Regions from separate parts of the Escherichia albertii genome, predicted to be linked through region 3. Evidence: predicted binding sites of a transcription regulator. Region 3 holds the regulator's gene; each other region holds the start of a gene.
The links. Region 3 encodes LexA, which represses DNA repair genes until DNA is damaged. Its sites were predicted from a motif close to TNCTGTATGTACATACAGNA; they were not measured.
Positions count from the first base shown of each region.

Region 1: PS053_RS22880 (DinI-like family protein) is a predicted target of LexA. The motif match lies at 2,779-2,798, and genes of this name have one in related genera.
Region 2: uvrB (excinuclease ABC subunit UvrB) is a predicted target of LexA. The motif match lies at 2,432-2,451, and genes of this name have one in related genera.

Region 1 covers NZ_CP117569.1:42,312-46,917, reverse strand. The annotation lists gene PS053_RS22895 (IS110-like element ISShdy1 family transposase) at 147-1,163, opposite strand; gene PS053_RS22890 (hypothetical protein) at 1,261-1,503, opposite strand; gene PS053_RS22885 (DUF1281 domain-containing protein) at 1,500-2,426, opposite strand; gene PS053_RS22880 (DinI-like family protein) at 2,820-3,068, shown strand; gene umuD (translesion error-prone DNA polymerase V autoproteolytic subunit) at 3,116-3,502, shown strand; partial or broken gene umuC (translesion error-prone DNA polymerase V subunit UmuC) at 3,502-4,503, shown strand; partial or broken gene PS053_RS22865 (IS3 family transposase) at 4,463-4,606, opposite strand, start outside.
Region 2 covers NZ_CP117568.1:4,546,130-4,550,735, reverse strand. The annotation lists gene yvcK (uridine diphosphate-N-acetylglucosamine-binding protein YvcK) at 1-145, shown strand, start outside; gene uvrB (excinuclease ABC subunit UvrB) at 337-2,358, opposite strand; gene bioD (dethiobiotin synthase) at 2,933-3,613, opposite strand; gene bioC (malonyl-ACP O-methyltransferase BioC) at 3,606-4,361, opposite strand; gene bioF (8-amino-7-oxononanoate synthase) at 4,348-4,606, opposite strand, start outside.
Region 3 covers NZ_CP117568.1:3,333,542-3,338,147, forward strand. The annotation lists gene plsB (glycerol-3-phosphate 1-O-acyltransferase PlsB) at 1-1,986, opposite strand, end outside; gene dgkA (diacylglycerol kinase) at 2,156-2,524, shown strand; gene lexA (transcriptional repressor LexA) at 2,634-3,242, shown strand; gene dinF (MATE family efflux transporter DinF) at 3,317-4,606, shown strand, end outside.

The sequences.
Region 1 (4,606 bases), on a different replicon from region 3:
CGCGAAACAGATATCCACATAAACATGGCAGCCTCTTGCATATCTCGAGTAAACCATGGCGCAGGTCCAAACCTTTTAAATCATCATCGTGCAGTCGTCATGCAAGGAAAGAAATCAATTTCATAAACTCATTAATAATCAGTAGACTAGGCAGGAAATCTGAATTCATCTCTCAGGTGCAACATTGCCCAGCACATACGTGCATTTTTTGCTGCTATCGCAACAAGCGCTCGTCCATATCCTCGCCTTTCTTTTAACTGCAGGGCCCATCGACTGACCGGATCATCATTTTTAGCTGCTCCCAACAATACAGATCTCGCCCCCAAAACAAGAAGTGTTCTGAGATAGCTGTCGCCGGCTTTAGTTATTCTCCCTAACCGTGCTTTCCCCCCGGAACTTTGTTGTCTTGGTGTTAGCCCCAGCCAGGCACTAAACTGACGTCCGTTCTTGAAATCATGACCATTACCTATGCTGGCAACGATTGCTGTTGCAGTCATCGGGCCTATCCCCCTGAATTGCATTAGTAGTTGTGCTGCTGAGTTATCTCTGGCAAGTTGCTGAATGAGTTTTTCACTGTTTTTAATCTTTTCTTCTATGTGATAAAGCTCATTAAGAAGATCACCAATAACCTGATTACAGTAACCGGGCAAATCCTCAAGGACCTGAGCCACCCCGGATAAAAACGCTTTAAACGCCTGCGGGAGAACAATACCTAACTCACTGAGCAATCCCCGGATGCGATTAATCAATGCTGTTCTCTCACTGACATATCCCTGATGAGCTCTGTGTACAAATAACTGCCCTTGCTGCTCAACTGATTTTATGGGAACAAACCGCATATTAGGACGGGTAACAGCTTCACAAATGGCAGCGGCATCTGCAGCATCATTTTTCCCATGACGGCCACCCATACGGTATGGAGAAACCAGTTGCGGCGCCATAATTCGAACTGTATGCCCCATTTTCTGGAACTCTCTTGCCCAGAAATGTGCACCTGTACATGCTTCAATTCCAATCAGACATGCTGGAAGTGTTGCAATCAATTCAAGCAATTTAGCCCGACGCACAAGAGGCTTAACTAAAACAGCTTTTCCTGCAGCATTAACGCCATGCACAGCGAACACATTTTTAGCTAAATCAATACCGACAGTAACAACAGTCATAGAGGATCCCTTAACAATGGCTTTGTACGCTTATCATCGTGTTGACGCAGTCTTCCAAAGTAACTCCCCAGCGTAAAGACCGAATAAGATGTCCCTTTCATTCGCGAAAGCGGCTTGAAGGGCGTTCATCAGAAAAGGGCGACGGGCTGGCGTACACTGTCACCGACGCCAGCCGGGAGCGGTAAAAGCGCCCGTCCCGTGCCCGCCGGACGCGGGACACTGACCACAGGCAGCGTTTATGCCGCGCCGCGTCAGCCGGCGCAGTAAAAAGAGGAGCCCGGCGACATCCTTTACCGGAAAAGAAACGGGCGGTTGCCCGCCCGTCTCCGTCATACTTCATCCGCCATAATGCGCCACCTTGTCGACTATCCACGCAGGTCCGGTGACTTCCGGCAGCTCATCGTCATCTGTCGGGGAAGACCATTCCAGTTCCCCCCACAGCACATCAACAAGCTCTCCGCGCTCATACAACTGCCAGCCACAGAAATTGCAGCCCTGTTCGGCGTACCAGTGCTCCAGCGTGCAGCCGAAACGGCGGCTTAATTCTGCAACAACGTCGCTTTCCGGCTGACACCACGGCGTGTCGAAATCCACCTGAATGAAGTTGTCTCCCTGACTGCTGATATTCACCTCATACCCCACAGGCCACTTCACGCCATACTGTTCCGTATACCAGTGATACGCAGAAGGAACACCGTTCAGAACACCACCGTTAAAGCCATTCACTTCAACATCCAGGCGGGTGGGCAGAACCGTCAGCAGGTCAAACGGCATGGTTTTTTCCGGCAGTACATTGTCACACAGACGGTTCCACCACACCGATACATCCTCGTTACTCCAGAAGCCACACCAGTCACCTCTTTTGGCGGTGAAATGCACGGTGATGGTTTCTCTGACCTCATCCGGTAATCCTTCCCAGCGACGCTGGCCAGTACCGCTCTGCAGCCAGAGTTCATGCAGCATCAGGCAGTTTTGCTCATCCAGCAGTACACCGTCCTGCAGGTATGTCAGCCAGCGGGTAAACGCGATATTCTCCGGCGATACAACGCCACGCCCGGCAGCCGTCAGTCCGGGGCATGGTTCAAACCGCACATCTTCAGTGGTCTGCAGAAGTCCGGCACTTCCGGCCAGAAACAGCTGAATACCTTCATTTGTGGCGCGGCGATAAAACGGTGTGACTGCACCGCTGGCCAGTCGTTTAATCTCAGCAATCTTTGCCGGTTCACCAGAAAAATGCATACGATTTGAGCACCAGTTTGGCATGGGAATTCTCCTCTCACATGCGGCCTCCATCAGGCCGTGCCGCACCTGTAACCGGGCGACCGCATACGAATGCAGGTGCGGCCCCGAAGCCGCAGCGCGTGGAGGAGGAACGACGAAACGTGACCGGGTGAGGAGGCCGGCGACAGCGACACACTTGCATCGGATGCAGCACGGTTAACGTGCCGGCACGGCCTGGGTAACCAGGTATTTTGTCCACAGAACCGTGCGCAAAATGCTGTGGATAAGCTGGACACAGCAGTCCACAGCAGGCATACAGCCACACACTCAGAGAATTGAGCGTTTTTTAGTCACAATAATGACATTTGACTGTGTGCGGATTCAGTTATTAGAATACTGTATATAAATACAGAAAAAGAAAAGGGAGATGAGAACATGATCCGCATTGAAATTCTTTTCGACCGCCAGAGCACAAAAAACCTCAAATCAGGCACACTTCAGGCGCTACAGAATGAAATCGAACAACGTCTGAAACCACACTACCCGGAAATCTGGCTGCGTATAGACCAGAGCAGCGCCCCGTCTGTATCTGTCACAGGAGCCCGCAACGACAAGGATAAAGAACGTATCCTGTCTCTGCTGGAAGAAATCTGGCAGGACGACACCTGGCTGCCTGCAGCATGAGTACCGTTTATCACCGTCCGGCTTCCCCTTCAGGCGATGACAGTTAAGTGCGACCGTTGTTTGCCGATCGTTGCCAGGCCGGTTTTCCTTCTCCTGCCACTGATTATGCTGAGCAGGAACTGGATCTGAACAGCTATTGCATCAGCAGACCTGCAGCCACCTTCTTTCTGCGCGCCAGCGGTGAATCGATGAACCAGGCTGGTGTGCAGAATGGTGATCTGCTAGTAGTGGACAGGGCCGAAAAACCACAACATGGGGACATCGTTATCGTTGAGATCGACGGGGTGTTCGCCGTCAAACGACTGCTGTTGCGCCCACGCCCGGCACTGGAGCCGGTTTCAGACAGCCCGGAGTTCCGCACACTGTATCCGGAAAACATCTGTATTTTTGGTGTTGTCACTCATGTGATACACAGGACGCGGGAGTTACGCTGATGTTTGCACTGGCTGATATCAACAGTTTCTACGCCTCATGTGAAAAAGTTTTCCGCCCGGACCTTCGCAACGAACCGGTCATCGTACTCAGCAATAACGATGGCTGTGTGATCGCGCGCAGCCCGGAGGCAAAAGCTCTTGGCATCAGAATGGGGCAGCCCTGGTTTCAGGTCAGACAAATGCACCTGGAGAAGAAAATACATGTATTTTCCAGCAATTATGCACTGTACCACAGCATGAGCCAACGGGTTATGGCTGTTCTGGAGTCGCTTTCTCCCGTAGTTGAGCCCTACTCAATTGATAAAATGTTCATTGATTTGCGGGGGGTGAACCGTTGCATCTCTCCGGAGGTTTTTGGTCATCAGCTCAGGGAACAGGTAAAGAGCTGGACAGGACTCACCATGGGGGTGGGCATTGCGCCTACAAAAACGCTGGCCAAAAGTGCACAGTGGGCAACAAAGCAATGGCCACAGTTTTCCGGTGTGGTTGCGCTGACGGCAGAAAACCGTAATCGGCTCTTGAAACTACTGGGGCTGCAGCCTGTTGGTGAAGTCTGGGAAGTAGGACGCAGACTGACGGAAAAGCTGAATGCGCTGGGTATTAACACAGCACTGCAGCTGGCGCAGGCTAACACGGCATTCATCCAGAAAAACTTCAGCGTCATTCTTGAGCGTACGGTACGCGAACTCAACGGCGAGTCCTGCATATCCCTGGAAGAAGCACCACCGGCAAAACAGCAGATTGTCTGTAGTCGCAGTTTTGGTGAACGAATCACAGACAAAGATGCCATGCACCAGGCTGTTGTTCAGTATGCGGAGCGGGCAGCAGAGAAACTACGTGGGGAGCGTCAGTATTGCCGGCAGGTGGCGACATTTATACGAACGTCACTCTTTGCAGTGAAAGCCCCCTGTTACAGCAATTCCGCTGTGGAAAAGCTTCCATTGCCCACTGGATTTGCCCCTATATTTCCAGACACCTGTTATCACTTAACCCATTACTGGCCTGCTGCCGTAGATATTCCCGTGGCGAGCGATAACCCAGTGCACTATACGGATGCCATTCGTTATAATGCTCGAACGCCTCTGCAAGGTTCTTTGCTGCCGT
Region 2 (4,606 bases), 1.2 Mb from region 3:
GATTGTTGGGCCGAAAGTGGACGTTTCTGCGGTTAGCAACAGGGTAGTGATTCAGGACGTACTGGAAGCCAGTGATATCCCCTATCGTCATGACCGCCAGTTGTTACATAACGCGCTGGAAAAAGCATTACAGGCGTTGGGTTAACGGAAAGCCGGAAGAACATTCCGGCTTCAGATTGCTGACAAAGCGCGCGTTGTTCATGCCGGATGCGACGAGAACGTCTTATCCGGCCTACAAACCGTGCAAATTCAATATATTGCAGAGATCATGTAGGCCTGATAAGCGTAGCGCATCAGGCTGTTTTTCGTTTGTCATCAGTCTTCTTCGCTATCCTGTTACGATGCGGCAATAAACAACTCTCGCAATTGATGCAGTTGATCGCGAATTTGCGCAGCCTCCTCGAATTCCAGATTTTGTGCGTGTTTCATCATCTGAGCTTCCAGCTCATGGATTTTCTGCTGCAACGCTTTTGGCGACATATCCATTGGCACATTATCCGGCTCAACAATCGCACGTGATTTACCTCTCCCCTTCGCTTTGGTTTTGGCAATGCTCTGCCCCAATGCCAGGATATCGACCACTTTCTTGTTCAGACCTTGTGGTGTTATGCCGTGCTCTTCGTTGTAGCGTTGCTGTTTCTCACGACGACGTTCGGTTTCACTGATCGCTTTCGCCATCGACGGGGTGATCTTATCGCCATAGAGAATAGCTTTACCGTTGACGTTACGCGCCGCACGACCGATAGTCTGAATCAGCGAACGCTCAGAGCGCAGGAAGCCCTCTTTATCCGCATCGAGGATCGCCACCAGCGAAACCTCAGGCATATCCAGACCTTCGCGCAGTAAGTTGATCCCCACCAGTACATCAAACTCGCCCAGACGCAAATCGCGGATGATTTCCATACGCTCGACGGTATCGATGTCCGAGTGAAGATAACGCACGCGTTCGCCGTGTTCTTCCAGATATTCTGTCAGATCTTCTGCCATCCGTTTGGTTAACGTCGTGACCAGGACGCGTTCATTAATCGCCGCACGCTGGCGAATCTCCGAAAGCAGATCATCGACCTGCGTCGCTACCGGACGCACTTCGATAATCGGGTCGAGCAGGCCTGTTGGGCGCACCACCTGATCTACCACATCACCACCGGATTTCTCCAGCTCGTAATTGCCGGGCGTCGCAGAAACATAGATAGTTTGCGGGGCCAGCGCTTCGAACTCTTCAAACTTCAGCGGACGGTTATCCAGCGCTGACGGCAGGCGAAAACCATACTCCACCAGGGTTTCTTTACGTGCCCGGTCGCCGCGATACATACCGCCAATCTGCGGAATGGTGACGTGGGATTCATCGACCACCAGCAGCCCATCGGCAGGCAGATAATCAAACAGGGTCGGCGGCGGTTCGCCAGGTCCACGGCCGGAGAGGAAGCGTGAGTAGTTTTCAATGCCCGAGCAATAACCCAACTCGTTCATCATCTCCAGATCAAACTGGGTACGTTGAGTCAGACGCTGTTCTTCCAGCAGCTTGTTATTCGCCAACAGCACTTTACGTCGGTCAGCCAGTTCTTCTTTGATCTCTTCCATCGCCTGCACAATACGTTCACGCGGAGTGACATAGTGTGTTTTTGGGTAGATGGTATATCGCGCGATAGTTGAGATAACCTGCCCGGTTAACGGATCGAAAAGCGACAGTCGCTCCACCTCTTCATCAAACAATTCCACACGTAGCGCAACATCGTCAGATTCCGCCGGGAAAATATCAATCACCTCGCCACGTACACGGAAAGTCCCGCGCTGAAAAGCCTGGTCGTTGCGGGTATATTGCAACTCCGCCAGGCGGCGCAGGATCGCTCGCTGATCGATAATCATGCCGACCGTCAGATGCAGCATCATCTTCAGATATGAATCGGGATCGCCCAGACCATAGATGGCAGAAACAGACGCGACCACTACCACGTCCCGCCGCTCCAGCAAGGCTTTGGTTGCTGAAAGCCGCATCTGTTCAATATGTTCGTTTACCGAAGCATCTTTCTCAATGAAAGTGTCAGAACTCGGTACGTAGGCTTCTGGCTGATAGTAGTCATAATAGGAGACGAAATATTCCACCGCGTTTTCGGGGAAAAACTCTTTCATCTCGCCGTACAACTGGGCCGCCAGCGTTTTATTCGGCGCCAACACCATGGTTGGACGTTGCAGATCAGCGATAACGTTAGCGATGGTGAAGGTTTTACCAGAGCCAGTTACGCCGAGCAGTGTCTGGTGCGCCAGGCCATCTTCCAGCCCCTCTTCGAGACGTCGGATCGCCTCTGGCTGATCGCCAGAAGGTTTGAAAGCGGAATTCAGTTTGAACGGTTTACTCATGAGTCGCTACCTGAGGCTGTGGGCGGACAGGTATGTAATTTTACTCGCCGTACTTAATAATGCCAACAAATTATACTGGATAAAAAAACAGTTACACGCCACAATATTTCTGTTACACCGTGAACTAAGGTGTCGAATGTGGGTAAAATTTGCTCCGTGACAAGATAAAACTCCAGGTTTGCAGGTTTATCCCCAAAACGGCGGTTTTTTTAACATTTGTCAAGATGACTGATGACAGATTTATGGCAAAAGCAGTCTCTTTTCTGACAGCCATTGCTTTTATCTAACTAATTAAAAAATAACAAATATTTCCCCAAGCCTTCTTTCGCGCCAATTTGCGTGCAAGCCGCGTATTCTCTCGCTTGCCTCGCGTTTTCTAACTCTAATACACATGGTTATCCACAGGAATAGTGGATAACTGCCTGCAGCCCGTATCCTCCGCCGCCTGGGCAATTCCCACACTAACCACATGATGCGAAGGTAAAATTTTTTTCGTGATTTTTTTAGAATTTAATTGGTTAAATTACAGGCAATCGAAGGCACGTTCTTGCTCGCAATTCAACCAAATTTATTGCTACAACAATGATGTGAGATTGATGTACTTTCCGGTTAGTGCATTTTCTGGATTTTCCTTAAGCCAGGGGATTTCTCCCAGCAACGGGGCGGGAATCATCTCTTCGAGCGTGGCCATATATTCACCGTGACGTTTACCTGGCGGCGTCACATCGTTTGCCACCCACCCTGCCAGAGTGAGTCCGGCATGTTGTATAGCCTGTGCAGTCAGCATCGCATGGTTAATACAGCCGAGTTTTACCCCTACCACCAGTATCACTGGCAATTGTTCCTGCATAACCCAATCGGCAAAAGTAAAGGCATCAGAAAGCGGTGTGAACCAACCTCCGGCCCCCTCGACCAGCACCCAATCAACCTGTTTTTCCAGCGTGCGCAATCCCGCACTCATAACCGCCGGGTCAATAGGTCTCCCCTCTTCCGCACTGATAATATGCGGCGAGGTAGGTTCTGCGAAGGTGTAAGGATTTATCATGGCATAATCCAGTTGTCGGCTGCTGTTGCGCTGTAACGCCAATGCGTCACTGTTGCGTAAACCTTCGACAGTCATTTCGCTGCCAGAAGCCACTGGTTTATATCCCGCAGCCCGGTAACCAACGGCCCGCGCAGCCTGTAATAGTGCGCAACTGGCGACAGTTTTCCCCACTTCGGTATCCGTTCCTGTGACAAAATAACGTTTATTCACGAACAATCACTCCTATAAAAAGATAATACGTCAGAGGATATCGCCTCTGTTGTTGCGGCCAAGCTAGTTGCAGTTGCTGTAGCTGGGAACGGGTTAATATTCGCGGGTCGCGCCCTTCGTGAAGATGCGTTGCGCCAATACCTTTCAGTGAACGCATGGCGCTGAGTGCGTCATCAAACCACAGCGTGATGGGTTGAAGACGATGCTGATGACGAAAACCTTTCAACGTCCATTCAATGTCAGCTTGCGATAAAAAGCGGTTTGCATGGGTTCGCTCATCTACCGCCTGCCATGCCTGATGTAACTCGGGTAACGAGCCTTGCACCAGAGTAGTAAACGCCACTACGCCTCCGGGGCGTATCACCCGATAAAGCTCGCCTAATGCCGTGGATAATTCAGCGCACCACTGCACGGCGAGATTGCTCCACGCGAGATCGAAAGTCGCAGAAGACAACGGTAAGGATTCGATATCCCCTGCAAGATAGTAATCTGCGGCATCTTGCTGACGTGCCTGCGCAAGCATCGGCGAAGAAATATCTAATGCCGTCACCTGTCCACTGCGTTCGCGCCAGTAACGACTCATCCAGCCCGGCCCACAGCCTGCGTCCAGCACACGGGCGTATTTACGCTGCGGGAGCATTGCCAGTAAGGCATCAGCGCTACGGCGCTGTAACTCTGCGTGTTGCTCATACTGTGAGGCTGCCCGACCAAATGCCGCCGCAATCGCTTGTTTATTAACGGTTGCCATGTAACGCCTCCAGCAAGCGGTCAATATCCTGCGTTTCATGAGCCGCAGTTAAGGTCAGACGCAACCGCGCGGTGCCAGCCGGTACGGTTGGTGGGCGAATTGCCGTGACCCAACAACCTTGCTGACGCAGCTTTTCTGCCAGTCGTAATGCATGACTGTTATCACCGACGATTAATGGTTGAATGGCACTGTGAGAATCCGCGAGAGTAAATGGCGAACCCTGCACTCCGGCACGAAAACGCGTA
Region 3 (4,606 bases):
CAACTCGTCGCGATCCCAGCGCAGGAACAACTCTGCTTTCAGCATTGGATACAGCACATTGACATGCTTCATCAACTCTTCGCGAGAAATTTGGCGATGTTGAGTCACAATCGCCGCCATCAGCGAAGGCAGAACCAACATATGTGCAATGTTGTTGCGATAGTAGGTCATCAACACCGCTTGTTCACGCGGCAGGATGATAATGTCGCCGATGGTATCTTTCTCAACTTCAAACTTGTTCATCTGCAGCGCGTGATCAATAAGTTCACTGGCGCTGGCTGAAGGCACCGTTGAGTCCGGGGAGTAAGGTACGTTGCGCATTAAATCGAGGTAGCAGTTGAGTTGCTCAGTCAACTGTTCGCGAGTGAGTGAACGCTGACGTGATGCCAGCAACGCAGTACAGCACAGGTTCATGGCGTTCGCCGCACCTGCGTTGTTAATACGTACCATCAGATCGGCAGCAATGTTATTGACCGTCGGCGTTAGCCAGGCCGGGCGCACGGCTTCAATGGGATCAATCGATTCACGCCAGTCTGGCACGTGCTGGTTGAGATAGGTCATCAACGGCATCGGCTCACCGAAATTGACGTATCCTTGACCGAGATTACGCAGCTTGCTTAAGCCGCGCAGCATCTGCGCTAGACTTTCTTTTTCTTTCGTCGCGCCGCGCAGTTCTTTAGCGTAAGTACCCACTTCCATTACGTGCTCATAACCGATGTAGATCGGGATTAACGTAATCGGACGTGTACCGCCACGCAACATCGCCTGAATGGTCATCGACAGCGTACCGGTTTTCGGATCCAACAAACGCCCCGTACGGGAACGACCGCCTTCCACAAAATATTCCACGGAATAACCACGGCTAAACAGTTCGCCGAGATACTCACGGAAAACAGTGGAATAGAGTTTATTGCCTTTAAAAGTACGGCGAATAAAGAACGCGCCCAGACGGCGGAAAATCGGCCCGGCAGGCCAGAAGTTCAGGTTGATCCCGGCAGCGATATGCGGCGGCACCAGCCCCTGGTGATACAACACATAAGAAAGCAGCAGATAGTCCATATGGCTACGGTGACATGGCACATACACCAGCTCATGACCGTCGTGGGCCAACTGGCGAACGCGTTCGGCGTTGTGGACGTTGATGCCCTGATAAAGCCGGTTCCAGGTGAAGCCCAGAATACGGTCGGTCAGACGGATCATCTCGTAAGAGAAGTTCGCTGCAATCTCTTCCATCAGCGCAATCGCGTTCTGCTGCGCTTTTTCATGAGAGATTTTTTTGCTACGCGCTTCATCTTCTACCGCTTTAGCAATCGCGCGAGAGGAGAGCAGTTTATTAAACAGATCCTGACGGGCGGGTAAGCGCGGGCCCACGGCAGCCAGACGCTGGCGGGCAAAGTGCATACGCGCCACGCGCGCCAGTTTTTGAGCGATGGTTTTATCCGTACCGTGCTCATCAGCCATGCGGCGCAGTGAAACCGATGGCGAGAAGCGCACAAAGCTGTCACGCCCCAGCCACAGTACGGCGAAAAACTTCTGCACGCCGTTGAGCATACGCAACGGCGGATTTACTTCACCTTTTTCGCGCCCCGGCGCGCGACCAAACATCACCGATACCGGCACCATTTGCACGTCCAGATTCGGATTGCTGCGGTGCAGATCGAGATAATCGTGGAACAGCTTAATGGACTCTTCTTTCGGCGTGTAATAAGTGAAAACACGCGGCCCGCCGTGAATAAACACGTAGCGCGGCAGCAGCGTACCGTCTATTTCCAGCGGCTCTAATGGGTCAGGCAGGTCGTGCGCCAGACACTGGGCGCGCAACGTCAGCAAATCCGCTTTTGAGTTGTACGGTAAAACGTACATAATTGGACGAGAGGTATCCAGTCCAAGTTCCGGGGCAGGATCCGCCGGAATAGACTTGCTTTTTACCAGGATGCTTAATGGTAAATTCAGTAATTTGTAGTAAATTCGTGGCCAGCCGGACATAAACGATGTAAAGCCTCTGGTTAATAATGCAAATGCGCGGCAAGGATAGCAGAAAGTCATGGGAAATTCTGTGGTATCTGCCCATGTTTCGCGCGGCGTTACGCTAACCCGAATCATCGGATTTAACGGTACACTGTATTGACGCTCATAATGTAAAAAGGTTCTTTTGATGGCCAATAATACCACTGGACTCACCCGAATTATCAAAGCCGCTGGCTATTCCTGGAAAGGCTTGCGCGCAGCATGGATTAACGAAGCGGCCTTCCGTCAGGAGGGCGTTGCGGTATTGTTGGCGGTGATCATCGCCTGCTGGCTGGACGTGGACGCGATTACCCGCGTGCTGCTTATTAGCTCCGTCATGCTGGTGATGATTGTAGAAATCCTTAATAGCGCCATCGAAGCGGTGGTTGACCGTATTGGTTCCGAATACCATGAACTTTCTGGACGGGCGAAAGATATGGGGTCCGCCGCAGTGCTGATCGCAATTATCGTCGCAGTGGCAACCTGGGTCATTCTGTTATGGTCACATTTTGGATAACCCTTCCAGAATTCGATAAATCTCTGGTTTATTGTGCAGTTTATGGTTCCAAAATCACCTTTTGCTGTATATACTCACAGCATAACTGTATATACACCCAGGGGGCGGAATGAAAGCGTTAACGGCCAGGCAGCAAGAGGTGTTTGATCTCATTCGTGATCACATCAGCCAGACAGGTATGCCGCCGACGCGTGCGGAAATCGCGCAGCGTTTGGGGTTCCGTTCCCCAAACGCGGCTGAAGAACATCTGAAGGCGCTGGCGCGCAAAGGTGTTATTGAAATTGTTTCCGGCGCATCGCGCGGGATTCGTCTGTTGCAGGAAGAGGAAGAAGGGTTGCCGCTGGTCGGTCGTGTGGCAGCCGGTGAGCCGCTTCTGGCGCAGCAGCATATTGAAGGTCATTATCAGGTCGATCCATCCCTGTTTAAGCCAAATGCTGATTTCCTGCTACGCGTGAGTGGGATGTCGATGAAAGATATCGGCATTATGGATGGCGATTTGCTGGCGGTGCATAAAACCCAGGATGTGCGTAATGGGCAGGTCGTTGTTGCACGCATCGATGACGAAGTTACCGTTAAGCGTTTGAAAAAACAGGGTAATAAAGTCGAGTTGTTGCCTGAAAACAGTGAGTTTAAACCCATTGTTGTCGATCTGCGTCAGCAGAGCTTCACCATTGAAGGGCTGGCTGTTGGAGTTATTCGCAACGGCGACTGGCTGTAATCATATCTCTCTGATACCGCGATGCGTCTGGCGTCGCGGTTTGTTTTTCAACTCCGTTCATCAGGCTTGTCGGCATGGCATTCCTCACTTCATCTGATAAAGCACTCTGGCATCTCGCCTTACCCATGATTTTCTCCAATATCACCGTTCCTTTGTTAGGGCTGGTTGATACGGCAGTTATTGGTCATCTTGATAGCCCGGTGTACCTGGGCGGCGTGGCGGTTGGCGCAACGGCGACCAGCTTTCTCTTTATGCTGTTGCTGTTTTTGCGCATGAGCACTACCGGACTTACTGCGCAGGCGTATGGCGCCAAAAACCCCCTGGCATTAGCGCGTGCGCTGATGCAGCCGCTATTGCTGGCATTAGGGGCTGGGGCATTAATTATTCTACTGCGCACACCAATTATCGATCTGGCGCTGCATATTGTCGGCGGCAGTGAAGCGGTGCTGGAACAGGCGCGTCGTTTCCTTGAAATTCGCTGGCTAAGCGCGCCGGCGTCGCTGGCAAATCTGGTGTTACTCGGCTGGCTGCTTGGCGTGCAATATGCCCGTGCGCCCGTTGTCCTGTTAGTCGTTGGCAACATTCTTAACATTGCTCTGGATGTCTGGCTGGTGATGGGGCTGCATATGAATGTCCAGGGAGCTGCGTTAGCGACGGTTCTTGCTGAATACGCGACGTTGCTGATCGGTTTGCTCATGGTGCGTAAAATCCTTCATTTACGGGGGATCTCCGTCGAAATGCTGAAAAACGCCTGGCGAGGAAACTTTCGCCGTTTGCTGGCGCTTAACCGTGACATTATGTTGCGCTCGTTGTTGCTGCAACTCTGTTTTGGTGCAATCACGGTGCTTGGCGCGCGACAGGGGAGCGATATTATCGCCGTCAACGCTGTCCTGATGACGCTGCTCACTTTTACCGCTTACGCGCTGGATGGTTTCGCTTATGCTGTTGAAGCGCATTCTGGTCAGGCATACGGCGCGCGTGACGGCAGTCAGCTATTGGATGTCTGGCGGGCAGCGTGTCGTCAGGCGGGGATCGTAGCGTTGCTGTTTTCCGTGGTTTATTGGCTGTCTGGTGAACACATTATCGCGTTATTGACTTCGTTAACTCAGATCCAACAACTGGCCGATCGCTACCTTATCTGGCTGGTGATTTTGCCGCTGGTGGGCGTCTGGTGTTATCTGCTGGACGGCATGTTCATTGGCGCAACGCGCGCCGCCGAAATGCGTAATAGTATGGCGGTGGCAGCAGCCGGTTTTGCGTTCACGCTACTCACATTGCCATGGCTGGGCAATCATGGGTTATGGTTGGCATTAACTGTCTTTCTGGCGTTGCGTGGGCTTTCTCTGGCGGTTATCTGGCGGCGT